4 regions of the Bradyrhizobium sp. SZCCHNR1017 genome follow, and region 1 is predicted to be linked to each of the others. Evidence: predicted binding sites of a transcription regulator. Region 1 holds the regulator's gene; each other region holds the start of a gene.

Evidence for each region. Region 1 encodes PhoB, which activates phosphate uptake and scavenging genes when phosphate is short. Its sites were predicted from a motif close to TGTCATNNANCTGTCAT; they were not measured.
Region 2: ugpB (sn-glycerol-3-phosphate ABC transporter substrate-binding protein UgpB) is a predicted target of PhoB. The motif match lies at 2,778-2,794, and genes of this name have one in related genera.
Region 3: QW863_RS10010 (alkaline phosphatase D family protein) is a predicted target of PhoB. The motif match lies at 2,588-2,604, and genes of this name have one in related genera.
Region 4: QW863_RS19255 (UDP-2,3-diacylglucosamine diphosphatase) is a predicted target of PhoB. The motif match lies at 1,894-1,910, and genes of this name have one in related genera.

What each region holds. Positions count from the first base shown of each region.
Region 1 covers NZ_JAUHIR010000012.1:241,606-245,966, forward strand. Annotated here, with positions in the region: gene QW863_RS26755 (HoxN/HupN/NixA family nickel/cobalt transporter) at 1-212, opposite strand, end outside; gene QW863_RS26760 (trypsin-like serine protease) at 389-1,705, opposite strand; gene phoB (phosphate regulon transcriptional regulator PhoB) at 1,853-2,560, opposite strand; gene phoU (phosphate signaling complex protein PhoU) at 2,577-3,293, opposite strand; gene pstB (phosphate ABC transporter ATP-binding protein PstB) at 3,324-4,145, opposite strand; gene pstA (phosphate ABC transporter permease PstA) at 4,142-4,361, opposite strand, start outside.
Region 2 covers NZ_JAUHIR010000003.1:88,135-92,495, reverse strand. Annotated here, with positions in the region: gene ugpE (sn-glycerol-3-phosphate ABC transporter permease UgpE) at 1-473, opposite strand, end outside; gene ugpA (sn-glycerol-3-phosphate ABC transporter permease UgpA) at 473-1,354, opposite strand; gene ugpB (sn-glycerol-3-phosphate ABC transporter substrate-binding protein UgpB) at 1,405-2,724, opposite strand; gene QW863_RS09295 (CaiB/BaiF CoA-transferase family protein) at 2,924-4,126, opposite strand; gene QW863_RS09290 (organic hydroperoxide resistance protein) at 4,249-4,361, opposite strand, start outside.
Region 3 covers NZ_JAUHIR010000003.1:236,156-240,516, reverse strand. Annotated here, with positions in the region: gene QW863_RS10020 (Crp/Fnr family transcriptional regulator) at 1-367, opposite strand, end outside; gene QW863_RS10015 (response regulator) at 535-909, shown strand; gene QW863_RS10010 (alkaline phosphatase D family protein) at 946-2,517, opposite strand; gene QW863_RS10005 (TAXI family TRAP transporter solute-binding subunit) at 2,657-4,000, opposite strand.
Region 4 covers NZ_JAUHIR010000007.1:243,675-248,035, reverse strand. Annotated here, with positions in the region: gene QW863_RS19265 (tartrate dehydrogenase) at 1-167, shown strand, start outside; gene pyk (pyruvate kinase) at 323-1,741, shown strand; gene QW863_RS19255 (UDP-2,3-diacylglucosamine diphosphatase) at 1,934-2,746, shown strand; gene QW863_RS19250 (threonine/serine dehydratase) at 2,794-3,783, shown strand; gene QW863_RS19245 (caspase family protein) at 3,794-4,361, opposite strand, start outside.

The DNA.
Region 1 (4,361 bases):
TCCGCATCGACCGCATGGCGCAGTCCGAGCAGCCAGGCCAGCATCGCGGTGCCGACGATGGCGGGCCGGTCGGCGTAGAGCGCGAACGCCCAGGCCCAGGCGAGCGCGTTGGCGGCGACCAGCCCGCCGACGAGCGCAACGTTGCGGCCGGGCTGCGATCGCCACCACAGCAGCCGAGGGGCACGAGGATGATCAATTTGAACAATCGTCATACTCGGACTATAGCAAGAGCCAGGCCAGTTCGGTAAAGCCCCCCGCTGCAGGCAAAAGCTGCGGGAAAACGTGGGCGGCCCTTCCCGGATTGCCCTCTTGCTTGGCAACCCGCTATCCAGTCACGCACAGATCATGACCAGCGGCGGGACATCCTCTTCTCTCGCCCCTCCTTCGCTCACCGCATCGAGGCACTCTGTGCCGTGATCTCGCGCCGCACGACCGCCTCGAACTGGCTCGCGGGGGCTGCGAACATCAGCCGGGTCTCCTCGTGGAACGCCGAGAAGATGCCGACCACGGCCGGCTGTCCGCCGACTTCGGCCATGATGGGGGAGCCCGAATAGCCGAAATTGGCGAGGCAATGCACCGTCAGCAGCATCCCGTCCTTGGTCATGCCGGCGCTGCAATTGCGCTGGCCGGTCGGCGAATAGCGCCGCTCCTGGCCATAGCCGATCTCGGAGATGGTTCCGGCCGTGGTCGCAGCCTGCAATTCCTCGCGCGTCAGCGCCCTGACCTCAACCGGCTTCGACGGCAGCGCGTCCTTCAGCACGATCAACGCCCAATCGGCGGGCGAGCGGTCGAGCGACCACCTGTCGTGCCGGGTCGGGACGAAATCGGGCGCCACGATCAGCTTGTCGGCGACCGACGATGCCGCCGGCGTGCCCCTGTTCATGCCGGCCAGGAAGCGGACGTTGCCGGGGCTGACCTGCGCCACGCCGTTGAACACGCAATGCGCCGCGGTGAGCACGACGCGCGGCGCGACCAGCGTGCCGGTGCACCAGCCGCCGGTCGAGTATTGCGCGACGGTGACGACGCCGATCGACGACGCCGGCCACGAGGTGGGATCGACGACCTCGCCGATGTGGCGGTCGAGCCCGAGCAGTTGCTCCGGACGCGGAGCGGCGATGCCGGCCTCCGCCGATTCCGGCTTCGGCCGCCAGGCCGCAATGGCACTCTGGGCCTGGACGCGCTGCGGCTCGGTCAACTTGACCCGCTGCACGTCGCGGCCGGCCGATCGCACGCCGCTACGGCCCGCCATCACCAGCCAGGCATAGCCCTGCACGACGTCCTGTTTCACACCGCGGCCGTCGAGCAGCATCAGGCCGAGCATGTATTGCGACTGGGCGAAGCCCTGCGCCGCGGCGCGGCTGAACCAGCGGCCGGCTTCGCCGTAATTGCTCGCAACACCTTCGCCATTGACGTAGGCGATGCCGAGATAGTGTTGCGCGACGGCGAGCCCCTGATCGGCGGCCTTGCGGTACCACGCCAGCGCCTCGGCGGGGTTGCGCGGTTGGCCCCAGCCGAAGGCGTGCATGAAGCCGACGTCGAACTGCGCCCGCGCATCGCCCTTGGCGGCCAGCGGCAGCAGCCGTCGCATCGCCGCCGCATGCTGCCCGTTGCCTGCCGCCGCGACCGCGTCTTCGAGCTCGGCGGCCGTGGCGCCCGCCGCGCCGCCGAGCAGCACGGCAAGAGATATGATGATGGTCTTGATCAAGGGCGTCCGCTGGGACCGAAACATCGTGACGGGCCACGAAGCAGACACGATCAAGACGGCGGCGGCGTGGCGGAAAGCGGACCGCGATCTCCTCAATCGGGCCGCCTCGCGCCTCACACCTGCTTCGTCCACGCGCCGGATCGCCCCTTACACCTGCTCGCTCTTGGCGAAGCGATCATCGAGCGCATAACCGGCGCCGCGCACGGTGCGGATCGGGTCCTGCTCGCGGCCGGGATTGAGCAGCTTGCGCAGGCGGCCGATATGGACGTCGACGGTGCGCTCGTCGATGTAGATGTCGCGGCCCCAGACACTGTCGAGCAGCTGCTCGCGGCTGAACACGCGGCCGGGATGCTCCAGGAAGAACTCGAGCAGGCGGTATTCGGTCGGACCGAGATCGATCGGCCTACCAGAGCGCGCCACGCGGCGTTTCTCGCGGTCGAGCTCGATGTCGCCATAGGACAGCACGGTCGCCAGCCGCTCCGGACTCGCCCGCCTCAGCAGGCCTTTCACCCGCGCCAGGAGCTCCGGCACCGAGAACGGCTTGACGATGTAGTCGTCGGCGCCGGTCGCGAGGCCGCGCACGCGCTCGCTCTCCTCGCCGCGTGCGGTGAGCATGATGATCGGCAACTGCCGGGTCTCGGTCCGCGCCCGCAGGCGGCGGCACAGCTCGATGCCGGACAGGCCCGGCAGCATCCAGTCGAGCACGACGAGATCGGGAACACGCTCCTTCAAGCGCGTGTCGGCTTCGTCGCCGCGCGCCACGGTCTCGACCTCGTAGCCTTCGGCCTCGAGGTTGTAGCGCAGCAGCGTCGTCAGCGCCTCCTCGTCCTCCACCACCAGAATTCGGGCGCCCATGTCTGAACCGTCTCTCTCAGTTGCCGGGGATCGTCGATGCGAAGCTCGTCATGTCGCCCTTCGGGCGCTTGTCCATGATCTGCTGGCCTTCGATCATATAGAACACCGTCTCGGCGATGTTGGTCGCGTGATCGCCGATGCGCTCGATATTCTTGGCGCAGAACATCAGGTGGATGCAGAACGAGATGTTGCGCGGATCCTCCATCATGTAGGTCAGGAGCTCGCGGAACAGCGAGGTGCAGATGGCATCGACTTCCTCATCGCCCTTCCACACCGTCATCGCCGCCGGCAAATCGTGCGCGGCATAGGCGTCCAGCACCGTCTTGACCTGCGACTGCACGAGATCGGTCATGTGCTCGAGCCCGCGGATCAGCTTCAGCGGATGGAAGTCGCTCTCCAGCGCCGCGACGCGCTTGCCGATGTTCTTGGCGAGATCGCCGATGCGCTCCAGATCGGTCGCCACGCGCATCGCGCCGACGATCTCACGCAGGTCGACCGCCATCGGCTGTCGCCGGGCGATGGTAAGAACGGCGCGCTCCTCGATGATGCGCTGCAGCTTGTCGACCTCGGCGTCGGTGGCGACCACCTTCTGGCCGAGCGCGATGTCGCGCCGCACCAGCGCATCGACGGAATCGACGATCAGCCGCTCCGCGAGGCCGCCCATCTCCGATACCAGACGGGTGAGGTCCTGCAGATCGCTGTCGAACGCCTTGGCGGTATGTTCACTGGCCATGATGATCTCCTGAAGACAATGTCGTCGGCGTCAGCCGAACCGGCCGGTGATGTAATCCTGGGTCCGCCGATCACTCGGCGAGGTGAAGATCTTGCTGGTGTCGTCGAACTCGATCAGCTCGCCGAGATACATGAAGGCGGTCTTGTCGGAGACGCGCGCCGCCTGCTGCATGTTATGCGTCACGATGGCGATCGTATAGTTTTCGGCGAGTTCCTGGATCAGCTCCTCGACCTTGGCGGTCGAGATCGGATCGAGCGCCGAGCACGGCTCGTCGAACAGGATCACCTCCGGCCGGACCGCCACGGTACGCGCGATGCACAGCCGCTGCTGCTGGCCGCCGGACAGCGACAGGCCCGAGGCGTTGAGCTTGTCCTTGACCTCGTTCCACAGCGCGCCGCCGCGCAGCGCCTTCTCGACCCGGTCGTCCATCTCCGACTTGGAGATCTTCTCATAGAGCCGGATGCCGAAGGCGATGTTCTCGTAGATTGTCATCGGGAACGGCGTCGGCTTCTGGAACACCATGCCGACCCGGGCACGCAGCAGGTTCAGATCGAGCTTGGGATCGAGGATGTTGGTGTTGTCGAGCATCAGCTGCCCGGTCGCCCGCTGCCCCGGATAGAGATCGTACATCCGGTTGAAGATGCGCAGCAGCGTCGACTTGCCGCAGCCGGACGGGCCGATGAACGCGGTGACGCGGTTGGTGCCCAGCGACAGGTTGATGTTCTTCAGCGCGTGATGGTCGCCGTAGTAGAAGTTCAGGTTGCGCGCAGTCACCTTGGCCGGCGCATCCGGAAGCGCCTTGCCGTGAAGAGCGTGATTGGGCTGACTGACGGAGACGGACAGTTCGGTCATTTGGTGTTCCTCTCGGCGCCGAGAATGCGTGCACCGATGTTCAGGGCGAGCACGGCCAGAGTGATCAGAAGGGCTCCGCTCCAGGCCAGCTGCTTCCAATAGGCATAAGGGCTCTGAACGAAGTTGTTGATGGTGACGGGCAGATTGGCCATCGTCTTGGAGAGGTTGAGGCTCCAGAACTGGTTCGACAGCGCGGTGAACAGCAAGGGCGCGGTC
Region 2 (4,361 bases), on a different contig from region 1:
GTGGCGGACGCGATCAGCGGCAGCGCGAGCCCGGCATAACTGTCGAGCATGTGGAGGTCGGCGACGATCTTGTAGGTCGGATAGATGCGCACCTCGACCGGCAGCATGAGGGTGATGAAGATGAGCCAGAAGATCGCCATGCGGAACGGGAAGCGGAAGTAGACGACCGCATAGGCCGAGATGATCGAGATCGCGATCTTGCCGACGGCGATCAGCAGCGCCATGACCAGCGAGTTCAAAAGCATGGTCGCAACCGGCTCGCGGGTCGAGCCGCTCGTGCCAACGAAGATCGTCTGATAGTAGGTCGACAGGAAGTGCCCGCCAGGCAGCAGCGACATCTGCCCGTTGGCGATCACCGCATTGTCCTGCGTCGAGGCGACGAATGCGAGATAGACCGGGAACGCGACGATCGCGATTCCGATCCACAGGATGGCGTGCGCGACGTAGCGTCGAATGCCTTCTTGCTCGACCATCAGTAGGTCACCTTGCGCTCGACGAAGCGGAACTGGATCGCCGTCAGCACGATGACGATGACCATCAGAACGACGGATTGTGCGGCCGACGAGCCGAGATTGCCGCCGAGCAGGCCATCGGTATAGACCTTGTAGACCAGCGTCTCGGTGGATTTGCCAGGACCACCGCGGGTCATCGTGTCGATGATGCCGAAGGTCTCGAAGAAGGCGTAGACGATGTTGATGACCAGCAGGAAGAAGATGGTCGGTGACAGCAGCGGGAAGGTCACGGTCCAGAACCGCCGCATCGGCCGCGCGCCGTCGATCGCGGCCGCCTCGAGCACGCTCCGGGGGATGCTCTGCAGCCCGGCGAGGAAGAACAGGAAGTTGTAGGAGATCTGCTTCCAGGCGGCCGCGAGGATGATCTGCAGCGCCGCCTGGTCGCCGTCGAGCAGCGGATTCCAGTCGATGCCAACAGCGCGCAGATAGCGCGAGATCACGCCGAGCGACGGGTGGAGCATGAAGATCCAGAGCACGCCCACCACCGGCGGCGCCACGGCATAGGGCCAGATCAGCAGCGTCCGGTACAGCGTGACGCCGCGCAACGGCTTATCCGCCATGACCGCGAGCAGCAGTGCGACCGACAGCGACGAGAGCGCGATCGCGAAGGAGAAGCCGAAGGTGCGGAGAATGGCCTGGAAATAGTCCGGCTGGCTGAGCAGGTCGGCGTAGTTCTCGAACCAGACGAAGCTCGTGGACAGGCCGAACGCGTCCTGCAGCAGGAACGACTGGATGACGGCCTGGATCGCGGGCCAATAGAAGAAGATCAGCACGATCGCGAGCTGGGGAGCGACCAGCACGAACGGCAGCAGTTTTGACTGAAAGATGGCGTTCTTCTGCATGGTCGGTCGGCGAACCGGCAGGCCGCGGGGCGGCCTGCCGGCTCATGGCCTCACTTCACGGCCGTCTTTTCGAACTGGCGCAGCATCTGGTTGCCGCGCTCGACGGCGGCGTCCAGCGCCTGCTTGGCGGTCTTCTTGCCGGCCAGGGCCTGCTCGATTTCCTCCGACCAGACGTCACGCAGCTGCACCATGTTGCCCAGACGCAGGCCGCGGGAATTCTCCGTCGGTTCCTTGTTGGTCAGTTCGAGCAGGGGCGTCTCCAGATAGGGCTGATCCTTGTAGAAGCCCTCGGCCTTGGCCTTGGCGTAGGCCGCCTTGGTGATCGGCAGATAGCCCGAGGCCTTGTGGATGTAGACCTGACGATCGGTGTCCGAGAGGAAGGTCAGGAACTTCGCCACGCCCTTGTATTCGTCCGCGCTCTTGCCGCCCATCACCCAGAGCGAGGCGCCGCCGATGATCGAGTTCTGCGGCGCGCCCTTGGCGTCCGGATAATACGGCATCGGCGCGGCGGTGAAGGCGAACTTGGCCTGGGCCTTGACGTTGCCGAAGAACGCCGACGAGGTCAGGTAGATCGGGCATTCGCCCGAGGTGAAGCGGCCCTCACCGGTGTTGGTGCGGCCGGCATAGTCGTAGGTCTTGTCCTTCTGCAGCTCGACCAGGTTTTCGAGATGCTTGACCTGCAGCGGACCGTTGAACTCCAGCACGGTGTCGAAGCCGTCGAGACCGTTCGCCTTGCTGGCCAGCGGCACGTTGTGCCAGGCGGAGAGCTGCTCGAGATTGACCCAGGTGACCCACGAGCCCGAGAAGCCGCAGGTCGCATGGCCGGCCGCCTTCAGCTTCTTGGCGGTCTCGAACAGTTCGGGCCAGGTCTTCGGGATCTCGGCGTTGACCTTCTTCAGCTCGTCGAGATTGACCCACATCACCGTGGAGGACGAGTTGAAGGGGAACGACAGCATCTCACCCTTGGAGGTCGAGTAGTAGCCCGTGATCGCAGGCAGATAGCTCTTCGGGTCGAACGTCTCGCCGGCGTCCTGCATCAGCTTGTAGACCGGCTTCACGGCGCCGGTGGCGGCCATCATGGTGGCGGTGCCGACCTCGAACACCTGCATGATGTGGGGCGCATTGCCGGCGCGGAAGGCGGCGATGCCGGCATTCATCGTGTCGGCGTAGTTGCCCTTGTAGGTCGGGACGACCTTGTAGTCGGATTGCGAGGCGTTGAAATCGTTGGCGAGCTTGACGATGACGTCGTTGTTGGCGCCGGTCATCGCATGCCACCACTGGATTTCGGTCACGGCATGCGCAGGGGCTGCGGCGCTCAGGACCAGCGTGACTGCCGCAGTCGCGGCCGTCCAGAATTGGCGAAGTGACATTAAAGAATACCTCCCGTGAAACGTCATCGGCGTCGCGGCCGTAGCAGCGCGAGATGACAGTTTCGTGAATGTATAACCGGTTGGATCGTCAGCGGAAAGCGCGTTCATCGCGGCGGAACGCAGCGACTTGCGGGAGACGGTGCCGCGGGGCGATGCCCCGGCCGGCGCTGGCGGTGAGAGACGACAGGCTGATGGCGCCTCAGCGCTTGCGCTCGGCGCACACCGTGCCCTGGGACAGCAGCGCCTCGATCTCGCTCGGCGTGTAACCGAACTCGGTCAGCACCTCCTGCGCGTGCTGACTGAACTTCGGCGGGGTGGAGCGCAGGCTCGGCTTGGTGCGTTCGAGCCGGATCGGCGACGCGACGCCCTTGTACCAGTCCTTCTCGATGACATCGCCGCGGTAGATCGTGTGCGGATTGGTCAGCGCCTGGTCGATCTTCTGCACGGGTCCTGCCGGCAGACCGGCCGCGAGCAGCCGGTCGCACAGCGGCTCCGCCTCGAACTGGCTGAACACGGCGGCAAGCTCGGCGCGCAGCGCCTCGCGATTGGCGACGCGATCCTTGTTGCGGGCGAAGCGCGGATCGGTGCCGAGTTCGGGGCGGCCGATCTCCTTGGCGAGCTTGCGGAAGGTGCCGTCATTGCCGACGCCGATGAAGATATCGTCGGTCTTGGTCGCGAAGATCGCATACGGAACGAGGTTCGGGTGCTCGTTGCCGGTCAGCGACGGCGGCTTGCCATGCATGAAGTAGTTTGCGGTATGCGGATGCATGATCGCGAGACCGGTCTCATACAGCGTGACCTCGAGGAACTGACCGATGCCCGAGCGCTGCCGCTCCGACAGCGCCATCAGGATGCCGATCGCGGCATAGAGTCCGGTGGTGATGTCGACCAGCGGCACGCCGATCCGCATCGGTCCGCTCTGCGGCGAGCCGGTCGCCGCGATCATGCCGGTCATCGCCTGGATGATCGCGTCGTAGCCGGGATTGCCACCGCGCGGGCCATCCGCGCCGAAGCCGCAGATGCGGCAGTGCACCAGCTTGGGGAATGTCTCGCGCAGCGTGTCGCTGCCGATGCCCCATTTCTCCAAGGTGCCAGGCTTGAAGTTCTCGATCAGCACGTCGGCCGTCTCGAGCATCCGCATCAGCACGACGCGGCCGCCCTCGGAGGCGAGATCGAGGCCGATCGAGCGCTTGTTGCGGTTGATCCCGACGAAATAGGCGGCGTCCTCATCGTGGAAGGGCGGACCCCAGTCACGCACCTCGTCGCCGGCCGGCGGCTCGACCTTGATCACGTCGGCGCCGTGATCGGCCAGGATCTGCGTGCAATAGGGGCCGCCGAGCACGCGCGTCAGATCGATCACGCGCAGGCCGGCCATGGCGCCGGGAGCAAATTGGGGTGTCATCGGATGTCGCGAGGTTGGTTTCAGCTCGCGATCATTAAGCATTGCTGCGGCGGCGGCGCAAACGGAGGGCTGCCATGCGGCAGGACAACGGAGGCCGTCCTGCCGCATGACGGAATTGAAGCTCAGACGACGCTCAGCTTGACGTCGACATTGCCGCGCGTGGCGTTGGAATAGGGGCACACCTCGTGCGCCTTGGCGACCAGCGCTTCGGCGTCGGCCTTGGCGAGTCCGGGCA
Region 3 (4,361 bases), on a different contig from region 1:
GCTTGGCGGCCGCCAGGCGGGACAGCGGCAGCCGTGCGAACGGGCCGCCGAACTTGACGACGATCCGTGTGTAGGCCGGCAGGAAGCCTTCGCTGACGATCCCGCCGACGGCGCCCTCGCGGCCGACCAGGATGGTCTCGACGTCGCGGCCATCCTCATTGGGAACGAGATAGGACGTCAGCGCCGGCCCGCAGGGAAAATGCACGATCTGGACGTCGTCACCCGGACTGTAGAGCAGCTCGTTCGGCGTTGCCTCATCCTCCACCAGATACGGCGAGATCAGCGCGTAGTCGGCCGGACTGAGCCGCCGCAGCAGGTTGTTGTAGGGCCGCTCCCGGCTCAGCGTGGTCACACCTTGGCTCAGCATCGTCATCCCCGTGCGCAACGCATGTGCGTGATCCGTGCACCTTGTGTTCACAAGTGCACCGACACAGGAACTCTGATATGCTGCCTTGGTTCCAGGAACCCGCCAGCGCGCTCGAGAGGAGGCGCCGGCCGCGGGGTCCATCCCTCATCCTGGAACCCGCAGATCCCATGACCAGCTCGCAATCAGGCGTGCCCGAGTTCTATCAGCATGTGCTGGTCGTCGAAGACGACCCCATCATTGCGCTCGGACTGGAAGACACCATCACCGACCTCGGCGTTCCCGACATCAGGATCGCAGCCGACGTCGCAACCGCGCTCGCCATGATCGCCGAGCGCGTCCCGCAATTCGCGCTGCTCGATGTCGGCCTGGTCCGCGAAAAGAGCTTTGCGATTGCCGAGCGGCTGACGGCGCTCGGCATTCCCTTCGCCTTCTCGACCGGCTATGGCGCCGACCGCGTGCCACCCGCGTTCGCCGACCGGCCGCGGCTGCCGAAGCCTTGCCCGACCGAGGCGCTGGAGGCGGTGCTGCGGCGACGCGATTAGTTGCGGTCGCCGCACGCGGTCGCCGACGCAGAAGGCTCAGCCCAGCTTCGGATCGAGCGTGGTCGACCACAGCGCGACGTCGGCGCGATCCCGCAGGGTCACGGTCATCTGGCCCGTGGCGCCTTCGATCTTGACGTGGCCGAAGAACTGCATGCCGGCCGACGGCGGCAGATTCTGCTTGTCGAGGCCGGGCGCCTTGATGAAGCGCACCTCGGGGCCGAAGGTGTTGTCGAGCTCGTTCGGACCGAACGTACCGGCATGCAGCGGACCGGAGACGAACTCCCAGAACGGCTCGAAGTCCTGAAACTGCGCCTTGTTCGGATCGTAATAATGCGCGGCCGCGTAATGCACGTCCGCCGTCAGCCACACCGTGTTCTGGATCGGCGCCGTCTTGATGAAGCGCAGGATCTCGGCAATCTCGAGCTCGCGGCCGCGCGCCGGGCCGTCACCCTGGGCGATGGCTTCCGAGCCCTTCTTGTTGGCCGCGTCGTCATAGACGATGATGCTGAGCGGCATGTCGGAGGCGATCACCTTCCAGGTCGCGCGGGAATTGAGCAGCGCCTGCTTCAACCAGCGCATCTGCTCCGGCCCGATGAAGTAGGACGCCGGACCATACTTGTCCTCGAGATTGGGACCGTTGGCGCCGCGGTAGCTGCGCTCGTCGAGCACGAACACGTCGAGATGCGGGCCATAGTTGATGGTGCGATAGACTCGGCCCGGCTCGATGATGCTCTCGCGCATCGGATACATCTCGTGGAAGGCGCGCGCCGCGCGGGCCGCGAGCAACTGGATGTTGCGCTCCTTGTAGGCGGCGGGCAGCTCCTTGGACGCCGACCAGTTGTTGGTGACCTCGTGATCGTCCCACTGCACGAAGATCGGCACCTCGGCATTGAAGGCGCGAACATTCTCGTCGAGGAAATTGTATTTGTGGGCGGCACGAAATTCGTCGAGCGTCTCGGCGACCTTGGCCTTCTCTTCCACGGTGAGGTTCTTCCACACCTTGTTGTCCGGCAGCTTCACCTCGGACTTGATCGGACCGTCGGCGTAGATGGTGTCGCCGGAGTGCAGGAAGAAGTCCGGGCGGTGCTTCTTCATCGTCGAGAAGGTGAACATGCCGCCATCATCGGGATTGATGCCCCAGCCCTGCCCCGCCACGTCGCCGCCCCAGACGAACGAGACGTCGCGCTTGTTGCCTGGCGCGGTGCGGAAGCGGCCGGCCACGGCCTCGCTTTCGACCGCGGTATGCGACAGGTCGCGGAACTTGACACGGTAGAAGATGTCCTGGCCGCTCGGAAGGCCGTCGATCAGCATCTTGGCCGTGAAGTCGCTTTCCGGAAGCGCGGCAATCGGAGGCAGCGTACGCGCGTCCTTGAACGATTCGGTGGTCGCCACCTCGACCAGCATCTGCGACGGCCGGTCGGCGCGCGCCCAGACCACGCCACCATCCATGCCGACGTCGCCGGACTGCACGCCATGCGTGATCTGCGGCCGGTCGGCGGCGCGGCTCAGATAGGGCATCGCCAGCGTCGTGACGCCGGCTGCGGCGGCCGTCGACAGGAAGCGGCGGCGGGACAGGGCGGTGTGCGGTCGAGGAATGCGAAGCGTCATGCGGATCTCCTGGTCGGATCGCGCGCGGGAGCCGGCGCGAGCCACGGCCCGGCAGACCTAGAAAAGATTGATGACGCTGGAATTACAATCGCGCCGTGGACAGCGCGTGACGCGGCCGCAGGGCGAACATCGTCCGCCCTCAGGTGCCGGCGGCACGCAACTGCGCGCCGGTTCGCTGCAGATTGGCGGGCATGCTCATCAGGATGAGCTTGCGATCGGCCACCGCGTTGTGGAACTGCTCGAGCGCGATGTTGAACGCGGTCAACGCCGCGTGCTCGATTGCACCGTCCTCGAAGCAGGTCAGCGTGTTGCGCAGGATCTCGTCGGCCTCGCTCTGCAGCTGGTCGAGCTCCTCGGTCGAATCGCTCTTGCGCGCGATCGTGATCATCTCCAGCAGACGATCGCGCAGCGAGGTGTTGATGGTGCGTTCGTCGCGCTTGAGATAGCCGGCGAACCACGCACCGGCCGAACCCATCGCCGAAAGCGCCATCAGGCCCCACCAGATGTAGTCGCTGTAGCGGTCGAGGAAGGTCTTCTCCTCGCCGTTGATGAACGCCGCCGCGCCGGGATGCGCCGGAATCGCGGCGTCCTTGTCGGTGTCGGGGGTCTCGATCTTGGCAGCCAGCGGGAACTCCGACAGCAATTGCTGGCGCACCGAAAACAGCTGATGGGTGAACGCGGACACTGTCGAATCCGACAGGCCTTTGCGCGCCACGATGTGGTGGTTGAAGCCGATGGTCTTCACCTCGTCCTCGGGACGATCGGGCGAGCCGCCAAACGCGCCGGCGGGAATTTCGGTCGATTCATATTCGGGGTGGTTCTGCGCGATCGCTTCGGCCGAATCGATCGCCAGGAAGGTCGGCGTGCCGCCGTCCTTGGTGGCAGCGGCGATCGCATCCGCCGTGATCTTGCTATTGATGGGTCCGGCCGCAAGATAGACGTCCGCCCGCTGGTTGCGCACGGCTTCGGCGGCCTCGGTGATCGGGACTTGGACGATCTCGACCTTGCCGGCGTCGACGCCGTACTGATGCAGGATCACCTTCAGCAAATTGGCGTTCGCCGGGGTCCGACCGATGATGCCGACCTTGTGGCCCGCGAGCTGGGAGATCTTGGTGATCTTGGCGCCCTTGCGACCCTTGCCCTTGCCGCCCGGAGGCACCCAGAGCACGGCGACGTTCTTGCGCAGCGTCGCCACGGCCTGCGCGTTCTTTGGGACCTCGAGGTCACCCCGGACGATCGCGAGGTCAACCTTGCCTGCGGCCAGCGCCTGCGCGCTCTGTGCGGCGCCCTCGGTCGGAACCGGCCGCAGCCTGACGGAGGCGTGCGACTGGGAAAAGGCCTGGGTCAGGGCCTGGACGACCTTCAGGTCGTCGCTGTTGGGCGGACCGACCGCGATCTTGAGCACCACGGGACGCATCGCGAAATAGTAGGCACCCGTCAAAGCGCCGACGACCGCGAGGATCCCGGCGATGACAATGAACACGGCAGGGCGCATCCGTGAGCGCTGCGCTGGCGTGGTCTGAGTATCTACCAGATCCCGTCCTCCGGTGGTCCAGGCCCGGGCGATGCCACAGGCGGCTTCGTCTGGCCACGTCGTCCTTCAATAGAGCCGAACTGTAGCAAATTTCTTGTCCGCCCGGAGTGACATCTGCGTCATGGTTACCATCGCACCAGTCGCCGGAGGATCGGGGCAGTTCCAAGCGCCTCCGGCATCGCGCCTGTGACAAGGCTCTGATCGGGATGCGTTTTCGGTTAGTCTTGGCAACCGGACACCGGCGCGATCCAGCCGGAGGTAGCCCCGCAGTCGCCCGGATGCTGCCACGTGTCCGGTCGATTGCACCACG
Region 4 (4,361 bases), on a different contig from region 1:
CGCAAATGCTCGAGCATCTCGGCGAGACGGACGCGGCCGCGCGGCTGATGGCTGCGGTCGAGAAAGTCTGTGCAGCGGGCATCCTGACCCCCGATGTTGGCGGCACGGCGACGACCAAGCAGGTGACCGACGCCGTCATCGACGCGATCCATGGCTCCAACGCCTGAGGCGTGCTGTTCTCTTGCACAATTCTGGCGTGTTCCGTGTCGCGCTTGCAATGGACGCTGCGGGGCGTATATCAGCGCTTCCGCTGCGTCCGCGCATGCCAATCACATGCGTGTCATAGAGACGCGAGACACGGCTTAAGGAGAAAGGACACATCATGCGTCGTCACCGTCGAGCCAAGATCGTCGCGACTGTCGGTCCCGCGAGCAATTCTCCGGAGATGCTGAAAGCGCTGTTCCTCGCCGGTGTGGACACCTTTCGTCTCAATTTCAGTCACGGCACCCAGGCCGATCACGCCAAGGTCCATGCCGCGGTCCGCGCCCTCGAGAAGGAGATGCAGCGGCCGATCGGCATCTTGATGGATCTGCAGGGTCCTAAGATTCGCGTCGGCACGCTGCGCGACAAGAAGATCCAGGTCGAAGCCGGCGAGACGATTCGATTTGTCCTCAACGGCACCGAGGGCGACAAGACATCGATTCCGTTGCCGCATCCGGAAATCTTTGCGGCGGTCGCGCCTGGTCACGATCTTCTGATCGATGACGGCCGCGTGCGCGTCCGCGTCATGGGCCTCGGCGACGACTGGATCGAGGCCAAGGTGATCGTCAGCGGCGCGATCTCCAATCACAAGGGTGTCAATCTGCCCGGCACAATTCTGGAGCTGTCGCCGCTGACGGCCAAGGACCGTTCTGATCTTGCCTTTGGGCTCGACCTCGGCGTCGACTGGGTGGCGCTGTCGTTCGTGCAGAAGCCGTCCGACGTGCTGGAGGCGAGGGGCCTGATCAATGGCCGCGCCGGCATCATGTCCAAGATCGAGAAACCGGCGGCGCTGGAGCGGATCGACGACATCATCCAGCTCTCTGATGCGATCATGGTTGCGCGCGGCGATCTCGGCGTCGAGATTCCCAACGAGGACGTGCCGGGCAAGCAGAAGGAGCTGGTGCGCGCCTGCCGGCTCGCGGTGAAGCCGGTGATCGTCGCGACGCAGATGCTGGATTCGATGGTCGCGACGCCGACGCCGACGCGCGCCGAGGTCTCCGACGTCGCAACCGCGATCTATGACGGTGCGGACGCGGTGATGCTGTCGGCGGAATCCGCCAGCGGGCAATATCCGCGCGAGGCGGTGGCGATGATGGACAGCATCATCAAGGCCACCGAAGGCCACAAGATGTACCGCTCGATCGTCGAGGCGACGCAGCCGGGCGAGGAGCAGACGCCGCCGCATGCGGTGGCGACCGCAGCGGCCGATCTCGCCTCGGCGATCCACGCCAAGGCGATCGTGGCCTATACGTCGAGCGGCACCTCGGCCTCCCGCGTTGCGCGCAAGCGGCCGAGCCTGCCGATCCTGGCGATCACGCCGAACGAGGACACCTCGCGGCGGATGTGCCTGTTGTGGGGCGCGCACAGCGTGCTGTCGCAGGACGTGCAGAGCTACGAGGAGATGGTCGAGCGCGCGACCTTCTTCGCCGTGCAGGAGGAGTTTGCGGAAGCCGGCGACCTGCTCGTCGTCGTCGCCGGCATCCCGTTCGCGCAGGCCGGCACCACCAACAATCTGCGCGTCGTCACCATGCCGAGATAGGAGGCCGATTTTCCCTGTTCGCGCCGCCCACCTGTCGCCTGATTGTCGCACCGCGCTGGTATCGCGGGGCATTGACGGGGGACATCGCGAGTCGTCGAACGAGCGGTGTCCGGTCGCGGTCCGGCAGGATGGGTTCTGCCGGTGCGGCGTTTCGTCATCGCGGTGTCATCAGGGACTGTTAGGTGGGCGCGCATGGGACTTGAGACTGCTGGTGAAGAAAGCCCGGCTCGGCGCTTTCGGACGTTGTTCATCTCGGACGTTCATCTCGGAGCCCGCGGCTCGCAGGCCAATCTCCTCGTCGATTTCCTGCGTCACCATGATGCCGACACGATCTATCTGGTCGGCGACATCATCGACGGCTGGGCGCTGAAATCGAGCTGGCATTGGCCGCAGTCGCATAACGACCTGGTGCAGAAGATGCTGCGCAAGGCGCGCAAGGGCGCCAAGATCGTCTATGTCCCCGGCAATCACGACGAGTTCCTGCGCGGCTATTACGGCACGCATTTCGGCGGCATCGACGTCGTCGAGAACATCGTGCACACCGGCACCGACGGCAAACGCTATCTGGTGATCCACGGCGACATCTTCGATCTGGTCGTGCAGAATGCGCGCTGGCTCGCCCATCTCGGCGACAAGGCCTATGACTTCGCCATCCAGATGAACCGTCTGGTCAACTTCTTCCGTCGCATGTTCGGCGTTCCCTATTGGTCGCTGTCGCAATGGGCCAAGCAGAAGGTCAAGAACGCGGTGAACTACATCGGCGCGTTCGAGACGGCGCTGGCCTCGGAGGCGCGGCGGCATGGCGCTGATGGCGTGATCTGCGGCCACATCCATTGCGCCGTCATCCGCGACCAGGACGGCATTCGCTACATGAATTGCGGCGACTGGGTCGAGAGCTGCACGGCGCTGGTCGAGCACGAAGACGGCCGTTTCGAGATCCTGACCTGGGCCGATCCGCAGCGGCAACCCGCGCCGGTTCCGCAGCTGGCCGCCCGCGCCGCCTGACACCGGCTCCCTTGCCTCTCGGCAATCGGGCGCGGTAAAATAGGGGCATGACAGCTCATTCCCCGATCCTGCCCGTGTCCGCCGCCGACATCGAGGGGGCGGCACGCGTCCTCGCGCCCGTGGCCGTGCGGACTCCGCTGCTGCCAGCCCCCGTGCTCAACGAGCGGTTCAAAGCGAACGTCTTCGTGAAGCCGGAGGTGCTGCAGCGGACCGGCTCGTTCAAGTTCCGCGGCGCCTACAACAAACTGGCGTCGATCCCGCAAGCAGCGCGCGGCAACGGCGTCGTCGCATTCTCCTCCGGCAATCATGCGCAGGGCGTCGCCCATGCCGCCACATTGCTGGGCATGGACGCCACGATCGTGATGCCCTCGGATGCGCCAGCGGCCAAGCGCGAGCGCACCAAGGCGTTCGGTGCCGAGGTCGTGCTCTATGATCGCGATCGCGAGGACCGCGAAGCGATCGCGCGCGACATCGCAGCAAAGCGCGGCTCGACGGTGGTGCCGCCCTATGACGATCCCTACGTCATCGCAGGGCAGGGCACCGTCGGTCGTGAAATCGCCGAGGACCTTGCGGCGCTCGGCCTGTCGCCGGATCTGGTGATCGTCCCGGCTTCGGGCGGTGGACTGCTTGCCGGCGTCTCGACCGCGGTCAAGGCGCGCTTTCCCAGCACCCGGATGGTCGTGGCCGAGCCAAAGGGCTTTGACGACCATGCGCGCTCGCTACGGGCCGGCCACCGCGAGGCGCACGATGCAAAGGGCCGGACCATCTGTGACGCGCTGATGGCAGCGATTCCAGGCGAGATCACCTTCGCCATCAACAGCCAACTGCTGTCGGCCGCGGTCGAGGCTTCGGACGAGGAGGTGGGGCGCGCGGTTGGCTTTGCCTTCCGGGAGCTGAAGCTCGTGGTCGAGCCCGGCGGTTCGGTCGGGCTTGCAGCATTGCTGGCCGGCCGGCTGGATGTGGCGGGCAAGACGGTGGTGATCGTTTTGTCCGGCGGCAATGTCGATGCTGAGCTCTACGCCAGGCTGATCGCCTGACGATCAAGCCTCAGTGAAAGCTGAGGCCGCCTTTTGCAAATCCCCCGCCGCCCATCCGCAGTCCGGACTGCGCGACGTGCGGCGTGCTCCGCGCCGGGCCGCCCTGCATCCCGCCTTGGCCACGCGCCATCGACGGATGCGACGCGTTGATGTTCGGCTTGAACGGTCCGGAATTGCCGGGGAAGGGACGCCGCACTTCGCGGGCGTCGAATGGCCGCCCAGGACTGCGCTTCAGTGGATCGCGCTGGATTTTCGTAGTCACGGGCGGATTTGTCGGCGGCACGATCCTGTCGCGCAACTTGGTCTGAGCGATAGGCCCGGGATCGACGACCTTGTTGGGACCCGCGTTGTTGATGGCATTGCCTTTCGTGACCACCGTTGGCGGCAGCGGTCCGTGCGGCACGGTGGCGGCCGGCAGCGTCGGTTGCGGGGCTGGATGGCTCTGGATCTGCGGACCGGGATTGAACGGTCGCGCGATCGGTGCCAGTTGCGGTGGCATCATGAGACGGCTCGGTTGCAGCACGGGGATGGGCCGAGGCTGTCCCTGCAGCCGCAGTGCGACCGGCGCATATGGGCTG